4 regions of the Streptomyces sp. NPDC048566 genome follow, and region 3 is predicted to be linked to each of the others. Evidence: riboswitches for the same ligand, from Rfam matches in the RefSeq annotation. Region 3 holds a riboswitch; each other region holds the start of a gene.
The links. A riboswitch is a leader RNA that binds a small molecule or an ion and turns the genes downstream of it on or off. The one in region 3 is predicted to bind cyclic di-AMP.
Positions count from the first base shown of each region.

Region 1: another riboswitch for cyclic di-AMP. It lies ahead of ACGFS9_RS01160 (NlpC/P60 family protein); the one in region 3 lies ahead of ACGFS9_RS12365 (peptidoglycan DD-metalloendopeptidase family protein).
Region 2: another riboswitch for cyclic di-AMP. It lies ahead of ACGFS9_RS00460 (M23 family metallopeptidase); the one in region 3 lies ahead of ACGFS9_RS12365 (peptidoglycan DD-metalloendopeptidase family protein).
Region 4: another riboswitch for cyclic di-AMP. It lies ahead of ACGFS9_RS03685 (transglycosylase family protein); the one in region 3 lies ahead of ACGFS9_RS12365 (peptidoglycan DD-metalloendopeptidase family protein).

Region 1 is NZ_JBICWL010000001.1:278,374-283,868, reverse strand. Features, by position in the region: gene ACGFS9_RS01170 (PP2C family protein-serine/threonine phosphatase) at 110-1,288, shown strand; gene ACGFS9_RS01165 (hypothetical protein) at 1,454-1,771, shown strand; gene ACGFS9_RS01160 (NlpC/P60 family protein) at 1,831-3,243, opposite strand; cyclic di-AMP (ydaO/yuaA leader) riboswitch at 3,252-3,422, opposite strand; gene ACGFS9_RS01155 (hypothetical protein) at 3,907-4,128, shown strand; gene ACGFS9_RS01150 (alpha/beta hydrolase) at 4,156-4,884, opposite strand.
Region 2 is NZ_JBICWL010000001.1:118,980-124,474, reverse strand. Features, by position in the region: gene ACGFS9_RS00475 (GNAT family N-acetyltransferase) at 1-698, opposite strand, end outside; gene ACGFS9_RS00470 (HPr family phosphocarrier protein) at 865-1,146, shown strand; gene ACGFS9_RS00465 (GntR family transcriptional regulator) at 1,372-2,067, opposite strand; gene ACGFS9_RS00460 (M23 family metallopeptidase) at 2,264-3,028, opposite strand; cyclic di-AMP (ydaO/yuaA leader) riboswitch at 3,042-3,200, opposite strand; gene ACGFS9_RS00455 (M16 family metallopeptidase) at 3,414-4,802, opposite strand; gene ACGFS9_RS00450 (M16 family metallopeptidase) at 4,799-5,495, opposite strand, start outside.
Region 3 is NZ_JBICWL010000005.1:375,174-380,668, forward strand. Features, by position in the region: gene ACGFS9_RS12355 (TetR/AcrR family transcriptional regulator) at 1-373, shown strand, start outside; gene ACGFS9_RS12360 (SGNH/GDSL hydrolase family protein) at 540-1,325, opposite strand; gene ACGFS9_RS12365 (peptidoglycan DD-metalloendopeptidase family protein) at 1,589-2,509, opposite strand; cyclic di-AMP (ydaO/yuaA leader) riboswitch at 2,514-2,671, opposite strand; gene ACGFS9_RS12370 (tyrosine-protein phosphatase) at 3,858-4,655, shown strand; gene ACGFS9_RS12375 (DUF6126 family protein) at 4,705-4,854, opposite strand; gene ACGFS9_RS12380 (helix-turn-helix domain-containing protein) at 4,851-5,495, opposite strand, start outside.
Region 4 is NZ_JBICWL010000001.1:820,161-825,655, reverse strand. Features, by position in the region: gene ACGFS9_RS03695 (septum formation initiator family protein) at 12-488, opposite strand; gene eno (phosphopyruvate hydratase) at 610-1,896, opposite strand; gene ACGFS9_RS03685 (transglycosylase family protein) at 2,237-2,935, opposite strand; cyclic di-AMP (ydaO/yuaA leader) riboswitch at 2,941-3,129, opposite strand; gene ACGFS9_RS03680 (transglycosylase family protein) at 3,313-4,302, opposite strand; gene ACGFS9_RS03675 (cytochrome P450) at 4,476-5,495, opposite strand, start outside.

The DNA of each region.
Region 1 (5,495 bases), on a different contig from region 3:
TGCTCCGCCGAATCCACCGTGGGCACGACCGGGTCGCGGCGGGAGACGGGTGAATCAGGTGGCGGGAGCGGAGTTCGACTACGCGGACGTCTTCCGCGCGCTGCCCGGGATGGTCGCCCTGCTCACACCCGATCTGGTCTTCGTCGACGCCAACGACGAGTATCTGGGCTCCTCCGGCCGGTCGCGTGAGCAACTCGTCGGCCGGTACCTGTTCGACGTGTTCCCGGACCGGCCGGACGACCCCGCCTCCGACGGCGCACGCAACCTCGGGGCGTCGCTGCGCCGCGTGGTGGAGACCCGGGAGCGCGACGCGATGGCCCTCCAGCGCTACGACGTCGAGTCGCCGGAGCGGCCGGGGGTGTGGCACGAGCGGTACTGGAGTCCGGTGAACGTGCCGTTGCTCGGCGAGGACGGCTCGGTGATCCTCCTGGTCCACCGGGTGGAGGACGTCACCGAACTGATCCGGGCCCGGGGGCGACGCACGGACGTCGAGCGCGCCGGCGTCCTGGAGGCGGACCTGTTCACCCGCGCCCGGGAACTGCAGGAGATCAACGAGCGGCTGCGCAAGGCGCACGCCCGGGAGCGGTCGGTGGCGCTCGCGCTCCAGGACGCGCTGCTGCCGGCCGCTCAGTACACGGGCCCGCACCGGGCGGCCGTGCGCTACCGGCCGGCCACCGGGGCGCTCAACGTGTGTGGGGACTGGTACGACCTGGTGGACCTCGCCGACGGGCGGATGGCGATCGCGGTGGGGGACGTGGTGGGCCACGGGCTGTCCGCCGCGTGTGTCATGGGCCAGTTGCGCAGCGCCCTCAGCGCGGCGTGCCGGGCCTCGCGCGGTCCCGCCCGCGCCCTGGAGGTGCTGGGTCTGTACGCGCGTTCCGTCCCCGGCGCGGAGTCCACCACCGCGGTGGCCGTCGCCGTGGACTGGCGGACGCGTACGGTCACCTACAGCAGTGCGGGGCACCTCCCGCCGCTGCTGCTCCGCGGCGACGGGCGGGTGGAGTTCCTCGACCGGGCCACCGATCCACCGCTGGGCGCCCGGCCGGAACACGTGGCCCGCCCCGAGGCGGGCACCGGCTTCCGGGTGGGCGACACGCTGGTGCTCTACACGGACGGGCTGGTCGAACGGCGCCGGGAGGACATCGACGTCGGCATCGGACGACTCGCCGCAGCGGTGTCCGCTCACCGGGGCGACGATCCCGAGGCACTCGCCGACGCCCTGCTGACCGAACTCCTGCCGCCCGGCGGGGCCACCGACGACACGGCCCTGGTGATCCTGCGGCTGTGAGCCGTCGGGTCGCAAACAGCCGGCTCCGCGTGTCCGGCCGGGCGTTCGGAGCCGGGTGTTCCGGCGCGAAGAAGACGCGGGTGACCGTCACAATGCGGGGTATACGGGCGATCACATCGCCGACCGCACCTCAAGGCCCGCGGGGCACGCACGCTAGGAGTTCCTGTGACCACCTACGTCATCACCGTTCCCGGGACGTTCGTCCACGGCGTCTCGGAGGCCTCCCGCGCAGACGTCGAGCGCAGGCTGCGCCCTCAGGACCCGCAGAACACGGACCTGGGCGAGACCGAGGAACTGAGCCTGCTCACCGTCGACGAGAACCACACGTTCTCCGTCCGTCTGGAGGTCGAGGCCGCCGACCGGCGCACCGCCGAGGCGGAGGCCGTCCGGCTCGTGTCCGGTGCCCTGCGCGAGAGCGGCCTCTCCGAGAACGACGCCCCGCTGGGCCCGGCCGCCGTCACGGGGATCGACAGCGATTTCTGAGCGGACGGCAGGACGGCGCGGCCGGCGGCGGAGTGCTCCGTGGCCGGCCGCGCCGTTCGTCAGACCGGGCGGACGACGCGGTGGACGGCGGCCGGGCCGGTCCACTGCACCGGCTCCTCGGTGATCCGGCCGCCGGGGCTGGGCGCGTGCACCATCACGCCGTCGCCCGTGCACAGGCCCACGTGGCTCAGATCCTCGTGGAGGAAGACCAGGTCTCCCGGCAGCATGGCCTCCGGCGCGATCTCCGGCCCGATCCCCGACTGGTCCTGGATCGTCCGAGGCAGCAGCACACCGGCGCTCCGCCAGGCGGCCCGTGTGAGCCCCGGGGAATCGTACGAACCGGGTCCCGACGCTCCCCGGACACACGGCCTGCCGAGCTGGGCCCGGGCGAAGGCCACGGCCTCCGCGGCCCGGGTGTCGTAGCCGGTGACCGGCGGTGCCGCGAGGACCGCGGTACCGCCGGTGTCGAACCCGGCGTCCGGGCCGGCCGGCCAGGGAGCGCCCGGCGCGGGCCGTTCGGCGGCCGCGGGCCACACCGGACGCGGGTCCGCGTACGGCGCCGCGGCCGGGTCCGACCAGGGGACGGTCGTCGACCAGGGCTCGAACGGGATGCCCGGCTCCGGGGCGCCCTGCACCGGCGCGCGTCCCGTGTCCGCGGCGGGCCACGGGAAGCCGTCGGCCGAGACCGGGGCGACGGGCGCGGCCGGCAGGGACCCGGTCTCCCACGGCGCGAAGCCGGCCGACGGGGCCTCCAGAGCGGCCGGAGCGGATTCCGCCGCCGGGTACGCCACCGGCAGGGCGGCGTCGGGCCGCGCGGCGTGCCGGCTCAGCATCTCGCGCGCGGCCACCAGTTGGCGCCGGGCACGGTCCTTGCGGAACCGTGGGGAGGACGGGTCCCCGGACTCGGGCCGGGCCGGCCCGGGAGTGGGCCAGGGCGTGCCGCCGGTGTCGGGTGCGGTGAGGGCGGCCTCGGCCGCCGGTGCGGACGCGGGGGCCGCGGTCAGTTCGAGAAGGGGGCGGGCGGTGAGCTCCGCGCCGGGGGCGGGGGCCGGCTCGGCGCCGGGTCCGGCCGTCAACTCCGCCACCGGACGGGGACCTTGCCCCAGCTGCGCGGCCGGGAGTTCCGCGGGGAGTGCCGCATCCCGCGCCGTCCGGGGGGGCGCGGGATGCGGCAGCGGCTCCCGGCTTGCGGGAAGCACCGCCGCGACGGTGGGCCCGAGCCGGGACCGCGCGCCGTCGAACCACTGGCGCATCAGGTCCTCCCGGGCCGGATCGGCGGCAGCGGGCTCCGCCGCGGCGGGCCGTGGGTCGGCGGGCCCGCGGGCGGCGGAGCGGCGCTCGACCCGGCGGGAACGGGCCGCAAGCGCCCGGGTCGCGTTGAAGTTCCCGGTGTCGTCCTCGGCCCGGTCGTAGAGGGATGCGAGCCGCCTGCGGACTTCTTCGCCGCTGGGCTGGGTGCGTTCCGGCGCCATGGGGTTGGCACTCCTTCCGTCATCCGCCTACCGGGTTAGCTGTCGGGTTCGGGCGGACGGCTGTGGAAGGTGTGCCCTACGGCCGCTGCCCGTGCGGCAGCCGGCCGATTCACCCCGGGTTCGGTGGGTCCCCGGCTCCGGCCGCCGCGGGGACGGGCCGAACTCGGCGGAGGCCGCACCGCCCGGCGTGCTGTCGCCGGAGGGAATCGGACGGCCGGACGTCAACTTAGCCAAGTTGTGCACCCCGTGTGAAGATCCACGTCCCAGATGTCCGATACGTTTTCGTGACCTTCATCGCATCGCCGCGCTGCGCGACGTCGGGGGCACGGTCGGTCGGCGAACCGGCCTGCGACACGGGCGGGTTCGACGGAGCGACTTCCGGGGCGAGGCCCCGGGGCGCCGGCGAGGACCGGTCCGCCCACCCGGCGGCGCGGCCACCCGCCGGGAGCGTGCGGCTCGCCCGCCCTGGTCCGCGGGGACGCCGCAGGTGCGCACAGAACTGGCGTTCCCTGACAGCTTGTTCGGCATCGGCGGCTGTCGATGGCCGGGCTCTGACCGGATTTGGCCGACCTGGCCGGATCTCCTCCTCGGCCGCGCGTCCGCCCTACCGTCGACAGGGCAGAGGCCCGCCGGCGGCCACGAGAGCGAGTCGAGGATTCCCCCGTGCACGATGCACCGATCTACGCCCAGTTGGTCGCCGAACGCGGTGACATACCGACACTCGTACGGAGCGAAGCCCGGCGGCTGCAGCGCGACTTCGAGTGGATCCTCAGCTGGGATCCGTCCACGGGGGGACTGCCCGGTTCCGCACCGCGCACACCGGCGGGCACACGCCGGCCCTTCTCCCCGGGCCCCGATCCGGCCGACCGACTCGACTCGGCGTAGGACCGGTCCCCCGGTGCGAACCGGGGCTCAGAGCACACCCGGGCGGCCGTCCGGCCCCGCCGCGGGCAGGACGCCGTCCGCGCCGTCGGCGCCCGGCAGCAGCGCGGCCACCGCGGACGCCGTGACCCGGTGCCAGGTCCGGGCACGCCGCAGCATCGCGTGGTCGCCCCCCGCGACCCGCACGGCGCGTGCCGTGGAGCCCTCCCCCGCCGCCCGTCGGACCAGGGCGAAGGACGCCGCCGCGTCGGTGATGCGGTCCCGGTCCCCGTGCAGCACCACCAGGCGCGTGTCGCGCAGGTGGGCGACCGGCTCGCCTTCGGGGCACCAGGGTGCCAGGGCGACCACCGAGCGGACCTGCGGCGCCGCCGCGGCGCGCAGCGCCGCACGGCCGCCCATCGAGTGACCGACGAGCACGACCGGCACCTCGCCGACCATTTCGGTGAGTTCGGCGAGTGCGCGGTGCACGTCGGCGAGCGGGTCGGCGGCGCTTCCGTTCCAGCCGCGGACGCGGTAGCGCACCTCGGCGACCACGACGCCGGGGTCCGGCACGGACCGCAGGACGGAGCGGACGAACGGCCGCATGCGGAGCCGGGAGACGTGCCAGGGCCGCGACGGGGCCAGGCTGTCGGCCCGTCCGCCGTGCAGGATCAGCACCGCGGCCCGCGCCGGTCCCTCCTCCCCGCCGGGCATCCGGTGCGGCGCCAGCGCCGTGAGGCCCCGGGCCGTCCCGGGCCGCGTTCCCTCGCGGTCGGACATCCTCGCGGAGCCTCGCATGGCACCTCTTCACCGTCGGGGCGCCTGGACGCCGCTGCCTCGTCCGCCGACGACGGTCGCCGGACACCGGATATCCGTAGCCCGATCGCCCGCGGTTTGGTCACGCCTCCGCGGCGTGCCACGGCCGCTTGGCCGTGCCGTGGCGCAGGGACCGGGGCCCGCTCCGCCTTCCCGGTCGCCGCGCCTGTCACCGGTCGTGCGACGGCCACCGCGCCCATCATCGTCGATCACCCGAGGGCGCGCAGCAGTGCCCGTGTCGAGCCACGGCCTCGCCTGCTCGGTTCCCGGCCCGCGGCGCCGTCCGAACGGCTCGGCCGGTGGCGCGTCCCGCACGGCTCCCGCCGGCCGGAAGCGCCCGCGGGACGGGGCGAGGGGAACGGGTCGTCGGGTCGGCCGGGCGCGGGCGGGGCGGCCGGTGCCGCTCGGCTCAGTCCGCCGGTCCGGGGCGGGTTCCGTATCCGCTGCGCCACTCCTGGTAGGCCCGCCACAGGCGTTCGGCGCGCGGACAGCGGCCCGATTCCCGCTGGCAGACCCGGCAGTCTCCGACATGGCCGATGTAGGCGGCTTCGGGAGTCTCTCGACCCGGTTGCGGA
Region 2 (5,495 bases), on a different contig from region 3:
TCGAGGACGCTGCGGCCGACCCCGCCCCGGGCGCGTCCGGCACCGATCACGGCGACCGAGCCGGGCGCCAGCAGCCGCTTCACGGACCGGGCCTCGGCGCGCTGCTCGCGGGCGTGCTGCACCGCGAGGGACCGGTCGGTGGGTTCGAGGTCGAACTCCAGGCGGACGACACCGTCCTCGAAGCTGCGCTTCTGGGTGTACCCGGCGTCCGTGAACACCTTGATCATCTTGTTGTTGGCGGGCAGCACCTCGGCGGCGAAGCGGCGGATGCCGCGCTCGCGCGCCACGGCCGCGATGTGTTCGAGCAGCGCCGAGGCGACGCCGCGGCCCTGGTGGGAGTCCTGCACGAGGAAGGCCACCTCCGCCTCGTCGGCGGGGGCGGAGGCGGGCAGGCCCCGGGCGTCGATCCGGTCGTAGCGCACGGTCGCGATGAACTCGCCGCCCACCGTGGCGGCGAGGCCGACGCGGTCCACGAAGTCGTGGTGCGTGAAGCGGTGGACGTCCTTGGCGGACAGCCTGGGGTAGGGCGCGAAGAAGCGGTAGTACTTCGACTCGTCCGAGACCTGCTCGTAGAAGCTGACCAGGCGCTCCGCGTCGTCGGTCGTGATGGGTCTGACGCGGGCGGTGCCGCCGTCGCGCAGCACCACGTCGGCCTCCCAGTGCGCGGGGTACTCGTGCCGGTCCGACGGGGTCTGCATGGGCCCCAGACTACGGCTCGCGCAGGACAGCGGCGCGAGGCACTCTGTGGGATACGGCGTCGCGACGGGCCGCCGTCCGCGGGCGGGGCGCGGCACCCGTCCGGGCACGCTTCCCGATATGGGACACTGGTCTAGACAACCCTGAACACCTGAAGGGCAGCATCACATGGCTGAGCGCCGCGTCAACGTCGGCTGGGCTGAGGGCCTCCACGCCCGCCCCGCCTCCATCTTCGTCCGGGCCACCACGGCCTCCGGTGTCCCCGTGACGATCGCCAAGGCCGACGGCACCCCCGTCAACGCGGCCTCCATGCTGGCGGTCCTCGGCCTGGGCGCCCAGGGTGGCGAGGAGATCGTCCTCGCGTCAGACGCCGAGGGCGCGGACGCCGCTCTCGACCGCCTGGCCAAGCTGGTCGCCGAGGGGCTCGACGAGCTGCCCGAGACCGTCTGAGCCGGCCCACGAGGCCCGCGGGCGCCACACGGCCGAGCCGCGCCACCCTGCACCGGGGGCGCGGCTCGGCCGTTTCCGCACACCGGTCCGAGAATTCCCCGGAACGGCACCCGGGCCGCGCCGCCCGGAACGAAAGGAGCGCACTCCGGAATGTCGGGCACACGAATGAAGCGGCGGCAGAATAGTCGGCCACCCGAATAACCTTCTTTGTATACGGCGCCCATGTTAATGGCGTTGGCCCGTCATGTTTACGGGATGTTGCGAAGTCCTCACACGGTCCTGGCGGTCGCCGCCCGCGGGAAATCGGAGCCGGTGCGCCGGCGCCGAGCGCTCCACGTGCAGCGCGGTGATCGCACGGGCCCGCTCCCCGTCCCCGCGGGCGACCGCGTCCACGATGGCGCCGTGCTCGGCCCAGGACTCCGCGGCATTGGCGGGCGCCTCCACCAGGTACATCCACGCGATCTTGTGCCGCAACTGGGACAGCGTCGACGTCAGCGCGGGGCTGCCCGACGCCTGGGCGAGCGTCTCGTGGAACCAGCCGCCCAGGGAGCGCAGGTCCTCGCTGTTGCCCCGCCGGGAGCGCTCCTGGCCGAGCCTGACCAGGCCCCGGAGCACCTTGAGGTGCGCCTCGGTGCGGCGCTGCGCGGCCCGCGCGGCACCCATCGGCTCCAGCAGCATGCGCATCTCCAGCAGATCCGCCGCCTCCTGCTCGGTGGGCTCGGCCACGCACGCCCCCGCGTGCCTGCGGGTGACGACGAACCCCTCGGCCTCCAGGGTGCGCAGGGCCTCGCGCACGGGGACGCGCGAGACGCCGTAGCGCCGGGCGAGCAGTTCCTCGGTGAGCCGGCCGCCTCGCTCGTAGACGCCCGCCACGATGTCGTCACGGATTGCCGTGCATACCGAGTGCGCCGGAATACGCATGATCCGACCTCCGCTTTAATCCCCGCGAAACGCCATCGATTGACGCTTGTTCAGCGACTCTATTGCAGGAAGCCTTAATTTCCGATGGGAGGACCGAATCCATGGATATTTTTTGGCCAGGCGACCCCGGAAACGACGATGCCCCGGCTCGGTGAGCCGGGGCATCGAAATCGGCGGAGAAGCGGCGAAGCGGTCGTCAGACGTTCACGCCGTGCGAGCGGAGGTAGGCGACGGGGTCCATGTCGGAGCCGTACTCGGCGCTGGTGCGCGCCTCGAAGTGCAGGTGCGGTCCCGTGGTGTTGCCGGTCGACCCGGAGAGCGCGATCTGCTGCCCCGGGGTGACCGCCTGGCCGACGGAGACCCCGATCGACGACAGGTGCCCGTACATGGTGTACGTGCCATCGTGCATCTTGATCACCACCTGATTGCCGTAGGCACCGCCCCAGCCGGCCGTGACGACGGTGCCGGCCCCGACGGCGTGCACCGAGGTGCCCGACGCCGCGTGGAAGTCGACACCGGTGTGGCTGCCGGAGGACCACAGGCTGCCGCCGGCCTGGTAGCCGGTGGAGACGTAGGAGCCGGGGATGGGCGTGACGAAGCTGTTGAGCCGCTTGCGCTCGGCGGCGCGGGCGGCACGCTCCTTGGCCTCGCGGGCCTGCGCGGCCTGCTCGGCGGCCTTCTTGCGCGCGGCCTGCTCGGCCTTCTCCCGCGCGGCGGCCACGTCGGCCGCGTGCTGCTGGGCGGCGGCCTGCTCGTCGATCTGCTCGGCGACGGAGCCGCCGATGGTGACGGCCTGGGTCAGTCCGGTCTGCTCGACGGAGGACTCGGCGGCGAACGCCGGGGCCGCGAGGGTTCCGAGGACACCGGTGGTGGTGAGGGCCGCGACGCCGACGGCGTTCTTCGTGCCGCGCTGAACGCGGCCCGGACGACGATGCTTCCCGGTGCCACAGGTGAACGCCATGAAGGGGCTGGTCCTTTCCTTCCTTCTCGCCTACCGGGTTAGCTGACGGGTTCGGAGCAGGAAGGTCTCCTACGGACCCCCTCCGGGAGGGCGTCCGATTCACCCCAGGGACTGCGTGTGGGTCCCCGGCTCCCCTGGCTCGCGCCATGCGGGGACTCGGCGATGACTGTCCGGTGCCGCGGGCGCGGCGCACTGCCTGACGAACAGCCGGACCGACGCTAGACGCGGCGTCTTTCGAACAACAAACGGATCACGTTTTTTGTAGCGCATCCCACAGCGCAGAAGCCAACCTCCGTACCAATACGGACATCTTGGCGACGATGTCCGCGTAAAGGAGGGCCCTGGCGACGCATCGGTCACCAGGGCCCATCTCGGTCACACGGTCCTACTCGGCGGAGACGACGCTGACTTCGCCGATGCCGAGCGCCCTGACCGGCTCCGCGATCCGGGCCGCGTCGCCCACCAGGACCGTCACCAGACGGTCCGTCGGGAAGGCGCTGACGGCGGCGGCGGTGGCCTCCACCGTGCCGGTGGCGGCCAGTTGGCGGTACAGGGTCGACTGGTAGTCGTCCGGGAGGAACTGCTCGACCTGGTCGGCGAGCGTGCCCGCGACGGCGGCGGCGGTCTCGAACTTGAGGGGCGCCACACCCACCAGGTTCTGCACGGCGACGTCGCGTTCCGCGTCCGTCAGCCCCTCGGCCGCCAGCGTGCGGAGGACCTTCCACAGGTCGTCCAGAGCCGGGCCGGTGTTCGGCGTGTCCACCGAGCCGCTGATCGCGAGCATGGCGGCACCGGAGCCGTCCGGGGCGGAGCGCAGGACCTGCCCGAACGACCGCACGCCGTAGGTGTAGCCCTTCTCCTCGCGCAGGACGCGGTCCAGGCGCGAGGTGAGGGTGCCGCCGAGACAGTACGTGCCGAGCACCTGGGCGGGCCACACACGGTCGTGCCGGTCGGCGCCGACGCGCCCGATCAGCAGTTGCGTCTGCACGGCGCCGGGACGGTCCACGATGACCACGCGTCCGGTGTCGTCGGCGTGCACCGGCGGCACCGGGCGCGGCTCGGCGGACGAACCCGTCCAGGAGCCCAGGGTGTCGCCGAGCAGGGCGTCCAGGTCGACGTCCGTGAGGTCACCCACGACGACGGCGGTGGCCGTGGCGGGACGGACGTGCTTCTCGTAGAAGGACCGTACGGCCGCGGAGTCGATCCGCTCGACGGTCTCCTCGGTCCCCTGGCGCGGGCGCGACATGCGGGCCGTCGCGGGGAACAGCTGCCGGGACAGCTCCTTGGCCGCGCGGCGGGCCGGGTTGGCCGTCTCGTGGGGGATCTCGTCGAGCCGGTTGCGCACCAGCCGCTCGATCTCCCCGTCCGCGAAGGCCGGGGCGCGCAGGGCGTCGGCGAGGAGCCCGAGTCCCTTGGCCAGGCGCGAGACGGGCACCTCCAGGGAGAGCCGGACCCCCGGGTGGTCGGCGTGCGCGTCGAGCGTGGCGCCGCAGCGCTCCAGCTCCGCGGCGAAGTCCTCGGCCGAGTGCTTGTCGGTGCCCTCGGAGAAGGCACGCGCCATGATCGTGGCGACGCCGTCCAGCCCCTCTGGCTCGGCGTCCAGCGGTGCCGCGAGGATCACCTCGACGGCCACGACCTGCTGGCCGGGGCGGTGGCAGCGCAGGACGGTGAGGCCGTTGCCCAGGGTGCCGCGCTCGGGCGCGGGGAAGGCCCACGGCTTGGGCCGGCCGGCCTGCGGCTGCGGATGGAAGTCCATGGTGGCGAGCTCGGTCACTTCGCCGCCTCCTCGTCGGTGTCGTCAGCGGCGTCGGTGGCTTCGGGGGCGGTGGGCTCGTAGACGAGCACGGCGCGGTTGTCGGGCCGCAGGCGGGCCGCGGCGACCTCCCGGACCTCGTCCGCGGTGACCTCGAGGACGCGCTGCACGGCGCTCAGGGCCAGCTGCGGGTCACCGAACAGGACGGCGTAGCGGCACAGTTCGTCCGCCCGTCCGGCGACCGTGCCGAGCCGGTCCAGCCACTCGCGCTCCAGCTGGGCCTGCGCGCGCTCCATCTCCTCGGCGGTGGGGCCCTCCGCGGCGAACCGCGCCAGCTCCTCGTCGACGGCGGCCTCGATGACCGGGACCTCCACGTCACCGGACGTCTTCACGTCCAGCCACCCCAGCGAGGGCGCCCCGGCCAGCCGCAGCAGACCGAAGCCGGCCGCGACGGCGGTGCGGTCGCGGCGGACGAGACGGTTGTAGAGCCGGGAGGACTCTCCGCCGCCGAGCACGGTCAGCGCCAGATCCGCGGCGTCGCACGCGCGCGTGCCGTCCTCCGGGAGGCGGTAGGCGGCCATCAGGGCGCGGGCCGGCACCTCCTCCTCGACGACCTCGCGCAGCTGCCCGCCCATGGTCTCGGGCAGCGCGCCGTCCCGCGGGGCGGGCTTGCCGTCGTGCCCGGCGATGGAGCCGAAGTACTTCTCGACCCAG
Region 3 (5,495 bases):
CCTGCGCCGGCTGCGGAGCGCCGTGCGCTGGTACGCGCCCACCGGCCAGGCCAAGGGGTGGCGGCTGTGGATCGAGGGCTGGGCCGCCGCCCTGCGCGAGCCGGCCCTGCTGGAGGTCACCCGCGACCTCGACCGGCAGTGGAAGGCGGCCCTCACCGAGGTGATCGCCGAAGGGGTGGCCGCGGGCGAGTTCCGGTGCCCCGATCCGACCGGCGCCGCACTGCGCCTCACCGCCCTGCTCGACGGCCTGGCCGTCCAGATGACCGCCTACGGAGGCACCGTGTCGCGGGCCCGCACCCAGCAGTGGGCGGACGAGGCGCTGGCGCGCGAACTGTGCCTGGATCGCGTCGAGTCGGTGTCGAGCCCGCGCTGATCGGCCGCCGCACCCCGTCACCGGCCGGGCCGCCCGCGGACGTCGGCCCCCGCCACCCGGAGCGGGTGCGCCGCACCCGCGCCCACGTGCCCGCGGCCCGGCCGGCACCGCCCGCGGCGGCCGGCCCCGGGTCCGCGGACCCGGGGCGCCGCCCGCCGGTGCCCGGTCAGGCCACCGACGCGATGCGCGTCTTGATGTCGTCCGGGGAGAGCGCGCCCTTGGCGGAGACGTGGTCTCCGGAGGACTCGCCGCGCAGCCGGCGGCCGATCCACGGGACCAGGTACTCGCGGGCCCAGTGGATGTTGTCGCGGCGCACCTCCAGGGTGCCGCGCGGCGGCTGGGGCGGCCAGGGCTGGTCCGGGTCGGCCGGCACCTCCAGGCCGAGGATCTGCCCGGCCCGCAGCGCCACCCGGGTGTGCCCCTCCGGCGACAGGTGCAGCCGGTCGCCCTCCCAGGCCCGGCGGTCCTGGACGGTCCTGAGGGACCACAGGTCGAGGACGGGGCAGCCGTAGCGGTCCGCGATGGCCCGCACGTGGCCGTTGTAGGTGGCGATCTTGCCCCGCAGATGCCGGAGCACGGGCACGCCACGGGTGTCGAAACCGGTGGTCACCATCACCGTGCCGACGGCCGAGGTGAGGTCGGCGACCGCGCGCTCGAAGCGCTCCGCGACGTCGTCGGGATCGGTACCGGGCCGGATGATGTCGTTGCCGCCCGCACAGAACGAGACCAGGTCCGGGCCGATCTCCTTGGCGCGCACGAGTTGCGTCTCGACGATCTGGTCGAGCAGTTTCCCGCGCACCGCGAGGTTGGTGTACGCGAAGTCGCCCTCGGGCCGCCGGTCCGCGAGCAGGACCGCGAAGCGGTCCGCCCAGCCGACGAAGGCGCCGTCGGGTCCGAGGTCGCCGACGCCCTCGGTGAAGCTGTCCCCCACCGCGACGTACGACCCGATCACTGATCTGCCGTCACTCTTCGAATGGTCTGCCACATCGGCCCATGATTCACCGCGGGATGTGAGCTACGCGACCGTAGGGAGGGGTTGACGGCCGGTGAGATAGACCACGCGTCCCCAGGTGGCCGATCGCGGAATAGAGCCTCCGCCGGGGCTGTTGACGTCCGCCGCGCGGGCGGACACACCGAAGGCCGGACCCCGGGGATCGTGGGGTCCGGCCTTCGGAGGCGGTCCTGCCGTCAGGAGCAGGTCACCGGGAGCACGGGTCAGCCGAGGGCGACGCCGTGCGAGCGCAGATACGCGACCGGGTCGATGTCCGAGCCGTAGTCGGGCGTGGTGCGGATCTCGAAGTGCAGGTGCGGTCCCGTGACGTTGCCCGTCGCGCCGGAGAGGCCGATCTGCTGGCCCTCGGTCACGCTCTGCCCCGCCGAGACCGACAGGGACGACATGTGGGCGTACTGGGAGTACCGGCCGTCGGCGTGCTGGATGACGACCTGGTTGCCGTAGGCGCCGCCCCAGCCGGCGGAGACGACGGTGCCCGCGGCGATGGACTTGATGGTCGTGCCGGTCGGGACGACGAAGTCCGTGCCGGTGTGGTAGCCGCTGGACCACATGCTGCCCGCCACGTGGTAGTTGGTGCCGATGGTGGCGCCGGCCACGGGGAGCGTGTAGCCCGAACCGGTGCTGGTGGAGGCGGCCTTGGCGGCGGTACCGGCCGTGTCCGCCTTCGCGGCGGAGGGCTTGGCCTGCGCGGTCTTCGGCGCGGCGGCCTTAGGAGCAGCGGCCTTCGGGGCGGCGGCCTTAGGAGCAGCGGCCTTCGGGGCGGCGGCCTTCGCACCGAGCGAGAGCTTCAGGCCCGGGTGGATCAGGGACGGGTCGCCGCCGATGGCGGAGCGGTTGTCGGCGTAGAGCTTCTTCCAGCCCCCGGAGACGTGCTGCTCGCCGGCGATCTTGGCGAGGTAGTCTCCGGCCTTCACCGCGTACGTCCTCGGCGCGGCGGCCTTGGCGGCGGCCGGCGCGACGGCGGCGGCCTTCTGCGTGTGCTGCGCGGCGGCGGGGGTCGCGGCGTGGGCGCCGGTGGCTCCCAGCAGCGGCAGCGCGAGTGCGGCGCCACCGGTGCCGGCCGCGGCGATCGTGCGGGTGAGTCGCAGGGACTTGGGACGGCGGTGCTTACCCTTCGCGGGCATGGCGAATTCCTCTCCGGCGCCTGCGAGGTGAGCTGTCGGGTGCGGGCTGGAGATGCCCGGCCGCGCTGCTGCGCGGCTGTACCCCTAGCCTGTTCCGGAATCCGGACCAGGCGCGGAACCTGTGGGTCCCCCGCTCCTGCCGTGTACGGGTGAGTGTGCGGAATTCCGGGCGGCGGCAGGATTGGGCGTCCGTCCGGATTGAGGCAGAACGTAGGCGAGAGGGGAGCGCGCGGACAACTGGGTGCGGATTTCCCACGCCTCCCTTTCTTGATCCATGCGGAATTCGCGGTCACACTCCGTGGAAAGACGATCTTTCCGGACATTCAAGAAGCCCGTATTCAAAGGCCCGTTGGAATGGGCGCTCGGCAACGCATCGTCACGAATATGACCCTGCTCACGCGGCGCACCCCATGCCGCCCCATTCCAGGGCCAGTTGGAATGAAGGATACAAAAGGGACAGAAGGGCCGGATGTGGCGCAGTCGGATCACCATCGCGTCGAGGTCGCCGCACGGACCGACGGACAATCCGTAAAGACACAGCGGCACATCGCTGCACATTTCGCCCGTTTCGACCTGTTCGCAGATCCCCGCCCGTCGAGTCCGCGCAGCCGGAGCGGGGCGGGCCGCTCGCCCCGGCTCTCTTCCGGAGCCCCGGCGAGGACCACGGCCTCGCCGCGGCGCCTCCCGCACGCCACCGAGTCCGCTCTCCGGGCCGCGCAGCCTGTAGAGGTCGCCTGCTGCACGACGGGCCTGATCTCCCTGTGGAGCGCACCCCACTCCCGCTCCCGCGCCGGCTCGGCCTCGCTCCGTCGGATGAGGCCGCCACCGACGCCCGGTACCGACGCCCGGCACCTCCGCCGTGGCGCTCACGAAGCGGAGGCGCGGGGAACCGGCCCGGCCGTCGGGCAGGGTGATCGGGTTGCCCGTGACCCGGGCCGCCGTGATCCGGGCCGGTGCACCCGGCCGAAGCCGTGCTGGATGGCGAGCGGGTCGATGGCGAGCCGGCCGAGCGGATCGGTGCTGCGGGAGGTCCACATCCCGGTCGGTGCGGGCCGGCACCCCGAGGTCGATCCGGCCGCCACCGCCGGAGCGCGCGACCGCTCGTCGTGCCGGTGAGCCGCCGGGTCCGGCCGTCCGCGCCGGTCTCGACCGTCCGTCCCCCACCGATGCGGGCAGGCGCGAGCAGGGATCGACGTCATCGGCGCGGGAGCGCGGGGAGGCAACGCCTGTGGACAACTCATTGCCTCAGGAACCCATGTCGTATCGTCGGGAAGGCGACCGAAGACAGCAGCCGCCGGGCGCCGCCGGGTCCGGCCGGTCGGCGGGCGGCCGACGATGAGGAGCCCCCGTGACGCAGCAGGTCCCGTCGACCGAGCCCGAGCTGGCCGGCGTGCGCAACTTCCGCGACGTGGGCGGCCTGCCCACCACGGACGGCAGGCGGGTGCGCCCGGGGCGGCTGTTCCGCAGCGGCCATCTCGCGCACGCGACGGAGCAGGACACCGCCTTCCTCGCCACGCTCGGCCTGCACACGATCTTCGACTTCCGCAACGCCGCGGACCAGAAGCTGGAGGGCCCGGACGTGGAGCTGCCCGGCGTGCGGAACGTGAACCTCCCGCTGAGCGACCCGGCGGACGGCAGCGAGTTCTGGAAGATGGTGCGGGACGGCGACCTCGACCAGCTGCGCGCGATACTCGGCGACGGCAAGGCAGCGGACCGCATGGTCGGCTCCTACCGCACCATCGTCCGGGAGCGCACCGCGGAGCACTCCCGGGTGCTGCTGTCGATGGCGGAGGACAGCGTGCCCGTGCTGATGCACTGCGCGGCGGGCAAGGACCGCGCGGGCCTCTCGATCGCGGTCACCCTGCTCGCCATCGGCGTCGAGCGCGACGCGATCGTCGCCGACTACCTGGAGTCGAACGCCACGCACCGGCGCTACAAGGTGCGGCGCAGCGGCTCCGCCGCCTCGGCCTACTCCCCCGAGATCATGGAGCTGCTCGGCCCGCTCTTCGACGCACGTGCCGAGTACCTGTCGGCCGCGTTCGAGACCATCGAGGAGACCTGGGGCGGGGTCGACCCGTACCTGGAGCGGGGGCTGGGGCTGACCCCAGCGCTGCGCGACCGGCTGCGCGAGCGTCTGCTGGACTGAAGCGCCCGCGCGGGTCCGCACCCCGCGTGCCCGCGCGGGGTGCCCGCCGCTACTGGTTGCGGGCGCCCAGGGTGAACAGCAGGTAGACGAAGGCCGCGAAGAGGTGGCCGACGGCGACGTAGATGATCAGCCGCACCCACAGGGCGCGCGGGAACTTCTCCTCCATGGACCGCTCGCGCGGTTCGGTGGGTTCGGTCATGACGTCCCTCCCGGGTCGGGGCGGCCCGCCGCCGGGCCGAGGCACAGCGCGGCGGTCGGGCTCTGCAAGAGCGTGTGGACGAACAGGAAGGCGGCACCGGTCCGCTCGGCGGCGGCGATCCGGTGCGGGGTCAGCGAGTCGAAGTGCGCGCTGTCGCCAGGGGCGAGGACGTGCACCGTGTCGCCGAGCCGCAGCCGGAGCCGCCCCTCGACGACGTACAGCCACTCCTCGCCGGGATGGACCCGCACGATGTCCCCCTGGGAGCCGTAGGGGACGTGTACGCGCAGGGCCTGCATGCCGCGCCCCGGGGCTCCGGCCTGCCAGTAGGTCCAGCCGCCGGCCGGCGTCGGGTCCATGTCGGCCGCGCGCACGACGGCGTCGCGCTCGGGGACCGTCTCGCCGAGCAGTTCGGAGACCGTCGTACCGTAGACCCGGGCCACGGCGAGCAGCATCGGCAGCGAGGGCTGGCGACGGCCGGTCTCCAGCCGGGAGAGGTGGGCCGGGGACAGCCCCGCGGCGCGGGCCGCGGCCTCCAGTGTGAGCGAGGCCCGGCGGCGCAGCGCGCGCAATTGCGGCGCCACGGCGTGCAGTTCGGCGGACGACGGGCCGGAAGGATCGTCGGGCGGGTCGCCGGACGGCTC
Region 4 (5,495 bases), on a different contig from region 3:
TCGGCGGTTCGTCACTGGTCGGCGGCGTCTGACTTGTCCACGCCGTCCCAGACGTTGGTGTACCAGGGGCGGTCGGCGCCGGCCCGTGCGGCCCGGGTCTGCCGCGTCGCGTCCGGGTCGACCACGATGTAGCCGGTCTCGCCGGGCAGGACGTAGTGCAGCCGCTGCCGGATCTGCTGCTCGGCGTAGGCGTCGTCCTGCCAGCGCGCCTTGAGGTCGCGCAGCTGCTCCACGCGGCGGCGGGCCTGCTCCTGGCGGTGCTGGAGGTCGGCGACCTCGGCGCGCTGGGAGACGTACTGCCGCATGGGGTAGGCGAGCGCGACGACCAGGGAGCACAGCACCAGGGCGAGAAGCGCGGCCCGGCCGGTGAGCCGGGAGCGGCGGGCCTGCCGCTTGGTCTGGGAGCGGTAGACCCGGGCCGCAGTCTGCTCGCCGAGCAGCTTGATCCTGGTCGCGGTGGAGAACCGGTCCCGGTCCTTCACGGCCATGAGTCCCGCCTCCCCAGTACGGGGCCCGCCGTGTGCGGGCCCGTCACGTGCGTACGTCCCCGCACACGGTACGGGACCGGGTACGGGGACGTACGGACGACGCTTCCGGGGCGGGTGGTGCTCAGCCCTTGAAGCGCGGGAACGCCGAGCGGCCGGCGTACACGGCGGCGTCGTCGAGGATCTCCTCGATGCGCAGCAGCTGGTTGTACTTGGCGACGCGGTCCGAGCGGGCCGGGGCGCCGGTCTTGATCTGCCCGCAGTTCACGGCGACCGCGAGGTCGGCGATGGTGACGTCCTCGGTCTCGCCGGAGCGGTGGGACATCATGCACTTGAAGCCGTTGCGCTGGGCCAGCTCGACGGCGTCCAGGGTCTCGGTGAGCGAGCCGATCTGGTTGACCTTGACGAGCAGGGCGTTGGCGGAGCCCTCCTCGATGCCGCGGGCCAGTCGCTCGGGGTTGGTGACGAACAGGTCGTCGCCGACGATCTGGACCTTGTCGCCCAGCCGGTCGGTGATGACCTTCCAGCCGGCCCAGTCGTCCTCGTACAGCGGGTCCTCGATCGAGACGAGGGGGTACGCGGAGACGAGCTCCTCGTAGTACTCGGTCATCTCGGCGGCCGAGCGGGACTTGCCCTCGAACTCGTAGCTGCCGTCCTTGTAGAACTCGGACGCCGCGACGTCGAGCGCGAGCGCGATCTGCTCGCCGGGGATGTAGCCGGCCTGCTTGATGGCCTCGACGATGAGGTCGAGGGCGGCGCGGTTGGACTCCAGGTTCGGGGCGAAGCCGCCCTCGTCGCCGAGGCCGGTGGACAGGCCCTTGGTCTTCAGCACCTTCTTGAGGGTGTGGTAGACCTCGGCGCCCCAGCGCAGGGCCTCGGAGAAGGACTCCGCGCCGACCGGAGCGATCATGAACTCCTGGATGTCGACGTTGGAGTCGGCGTGCGACCCGCCGTTCAGGATGTTCATCATCGGAACGGGCAGCAGGTGCGCGTTCGGGCCGCCCAGGTAGCGGAAGAGCGGCAGGTCGGACGCCTCGGAGGCGGCGTGCGCGACGGCGAGCGAGACGCCGAGGATGGCGTTGGCGCCGAGCGAGCCCTTGTTGTCGGTGGCGTCCAGGTCGAACATCGCCTGGTCGATCAGCCGCTGCTCGGTGGCGTCGTAGCCGACGAGCTCCGGGCCGATCTGCTCGATGACGGCGAGGACGGCCTTCTCGACGCCCTTGCCCTGGTAGCGGTTGGGGTCACCGTCGCGGAGCTCGATGGCCTCGAAGGCACCGGTGGAGGCGCCGGACGGGACGGCGGCACGACCCGTGCTGCCGTCGTCGAGGCCGACCTCGACCTCGACCGTGGGGTTGCCTCGGGAGTCCAGGATTTCCCGGGCTACGACGACGTCGATGGACGGCACGAGCATCTCCTTCTGGGATGTGACGCGGGTACGCAGTGCTTGGCCAGCCCTGCGGGACGAGCCTAACCGGCCCGGAGGGATCGGCCAGCCGATCGACCACCCCTTGGGCAGAACTCGCGGTACATAATGTTCCCGATCGGAACAAAAACAAAATGGAAAACCCCGCTCCGGATGCGTACGGGGGAACACGCACCGGAGCGGGGAGCCCGCGAGGGGCGGGGCCCCGGCCGCCCCGCCTGAGGGCGGGGCGGCCGGGGGCCGACCGTTCGGCCGGAGGGGCCGCACGGCCGGGAGGGTGGCCGCCGTCCGCCGAGGACGGCCACGTCCGGCCGGGGCGCGGCCCGGCTCAGCTCAGGTGGAGCTGCTGGCCCGGGAAGATGACGTCGGCGTCGTCCACGATGTCGTGGTTCAGCTTGAACAGCTTCTGCCAGCCGCCCTCGACGTGGTGCTTCGCGGCGATCGAGCTGAGGGTGTCGCCCTTGACGACCTTGTACTCGCCGTCGCCCTTCTCGACCTTCTTGCCGGTCGGGGTGGTGACGGTCTTCTTCGCGGCCGGGCGCTCCTGCGAACGGGAGGCGGGCTGCTCCGAGGAACGGGTGTCCTGCGAGCCGCCGGACGCCGAGGAGCCGGTGGAGGCCGAGGGGGTGGAGGCGGTGGAGCCGCCGCCGTAGGCGGCGCCCGACAGGCCCGTGCCGCAGGTCGGCCAGGCACCCTTGCCCTGCGCGGCCAGGACCTTCTCGCCGACGGCGATCTGCTGCGCCTTCGACGCCTGGTCGGCGGTGGAGGCGTAGGCGGTGCCGCCGTACGCGGCCCAGGTCGAGGACGAGAACTGCAGGCCGCCGTAGTAGCCGTTGCCGGTGTTGATCGACCAGTTGCCGCCGGACTCGCACTGCGCGACGGCGTCCCACTCGGAGGCGGTCGCGGCGGAGGCGTTGCCGGCCGCCATCAGCGGAGCGGCGATGGCGACACCGGTGACACCGGCGAGCGTGGCGACACGGGTGGCCTTGTTCGGGCGGCGGTGCTTGCCCTTGCTGGAAAACAGCATCGAGTTGATCCCCTCACCGACGCCTGCGAGGTGAGCTGTCGGGTTCGGGCCGGTTGAGTGCCCGGCCGCGCCACCCGGTTCCGTCCGGAACCTCGGCGCGCGGCTTTACCCCTAGCCGCTCCCGGGCGTCTGTCGACTCCCGTTCGCGGCACCTACCTTGGGTCCCCCGCTCCTGCCCACGGCGCTTGACGCGACGACTGTTCCCGTACGGCCGCCGGCAGGATTCGGCGTTGCGGTCGTCGGGGCCCGCGGTGGCGAGCGATCACGACCGTAAGCAGTCGATCGCCGTATTTTCAAAGACGATCAGGGCTTCTGAGACTCATGTCTCACTCGCGCCAAACCGGACAATAGCGAGCGAACCATGACGCGAACTCCCGCTACTTTTCGACCGTTTCGGCATCAAGAGCAAGGCTCTGACCGGGCAGGATGAGGTCGGGGTCGGCACCCACCGTCCGCTCGTTCGCGGCGTACAGCCCGGACCACCCGCCCGCGAGGTCCAGGGTGTCGGCGATCGTCGAGAGGCTGTCCCCGGCGCGCACGACATACGTGCCGCCGTCCGCGTCGCGCGCCTCGTCCACGCCGCGTGAGGCGTGCCGCCCGCCCGCGGCGTCGGCACGGGCGCCCGCGTCGGCGTCCGCCGCGTCCTCGTCGGCACTGCCGCCGCGGTGCCGCCCGGGCGCGGTCGACGCGCTCGCGGAGGGTTCCGAAGCGTCCCCGCTCCGGCCCGACTTGTCCGCCGTGCCGGTTTCGTCGGGCGTCTCGTCACCGGTCGCGCCCCCGCCCGGCTCCTCCGTCTTCCGCGAGGTGTCGGACTTCGTGGTGTTCTCGGTCACCTCGGGGGAACCGGTCTCCGCGGAAGAGGACGTGTCGGACGATCTGGACGATCCCCGCGAAGGCGACGAGTCGGGCGAGGTGGACAGTCCGGTCGCATCGGATTCGCCGTCGCCCGACGCCCCGTCACCCATGCCCGTGTCGACCTCGACCCCGGCCGAGCTCTTGCTGAGCCCGGAGAGCGGCCCGCAGGTCGGCCAGGCGGCGAGCCCCTGGCCGTCGAGCACCTTCTCGGCGACGGCTATCTGCTGCGAGCGGCTGGCCTGGTCGGGCGTCGGCGCGTAGACCCGGCCGCCGTACGCCTCCCAGTTCTCCTGGGAGAGCTGGAGCCCGCCGTAGTACCCGTTGCCGTTGTCGGCGCTCCACGCTCCGCCGCTCTCACACTCCGCCACCCGGTCCCAGGTGGTGCCGTCGGCCGCGCTCGCGCTCGACGCCCCGAGCAGCGGGATCGCGATGGCCGACCCGGTCACCCCCGCGGCGACGATGAGGGCCGGGGCCTGACGGGGGCGCCGATGACGGCCGTTCCCGGAGAGCATGCGGAAGCCTTTCGCGTGACAGCGGGGTGAGTGCGGCACCCACGGCGAAGTGATCGGTGCCGGGGCCGCATTGATGGGTGAACGTATCCGGACTCGAACGCTTGTCACAAGTCGATGCAGCGCAGATCACGTGAAGATCACAGATTTGACGGCGTGTCAGTTGACAGCCGGGGTCACGACGACCGGTCCGGCGTCCACCCCTCCTCCCCGGACTCCCCGCCGGAGCGCTGTACGGACGCACCGGGCGAAGCGGTCGCGGACGGCCCGACCGGGGCGAACTCCACCGGAAGCGTGCGCAAACCGCGCATAATGAGCCCGCCGCGCCAGCGGAGGTCAGCCGGGTCGACGGCGAGCCGGAGATCGGGGAGGCGGGTGAGGAGGGTCGCCAGCGCGGTCTGCCCCTCCAGCCGGGCGAGCGGCGCGCCGAGGCAGTAGTGGATGCCGTGGCCGTAGCCGAGGTGCGGGTTGTCACGCCGCGTCAGATCGAGGGTGTCCGGCCCGTCGAAGCGCTCGGGATCGCGGTCGGCCGCGGCGAGCACGACGAGCACCGGGTCCCCGGCGGCGATGTCCTGGCCGCCGATCCGCACGTCCTCGGTCGCGAACCGCCAGGTCGCCAGCTCCACCGGGCCGTCGTAGCGCAGGAGTTCCTCGACCGCCGTCTCCAGCAGTCCGCTCTCCCCGGCCCGCAGCGAGGACTCCAGGCGGGCCCGCTCCCCGGGGTGGGTCAGCAGGGCGTACAGCCCGTTCCCGATCAGGTTGACCGTCGTCTCGAACCCGGCGAACAGCAGGATGAACGCCATGGCGGCGGCCTCGTTCTCCGTGAGGTGCTCGCCGTGGTCGGAGGCGCGGATCAGCCCGGAGATCAGGTCCTCGCCGGGCACGGGCTCGGCGGGCAGCGCCGCGCGCTTGCGGTGGATCAGCTCGGCGAGGTAGCCGCGCATCTTCTTCACCGACCGGGCGACCCCGCCCCGCGGCCCGCCCCCGTGCCGGATCATCATGCCCGCCCAGTCCCGGAAGTCGTCCTGGTCCTCCCGGGGGACACCGAGCATGTCGCAGATGGCGTAGATGGGGAGCGGGAACGCGAACTCGTGGATGAGGTCCGCCGACCCCCGCCCCTCGAAGCCGTCGATGAGCCCGTCGGTCAGCTCCTGTACCCGTGCGCCGAACTCCGCGACACGGCGCGGGGTGAACGC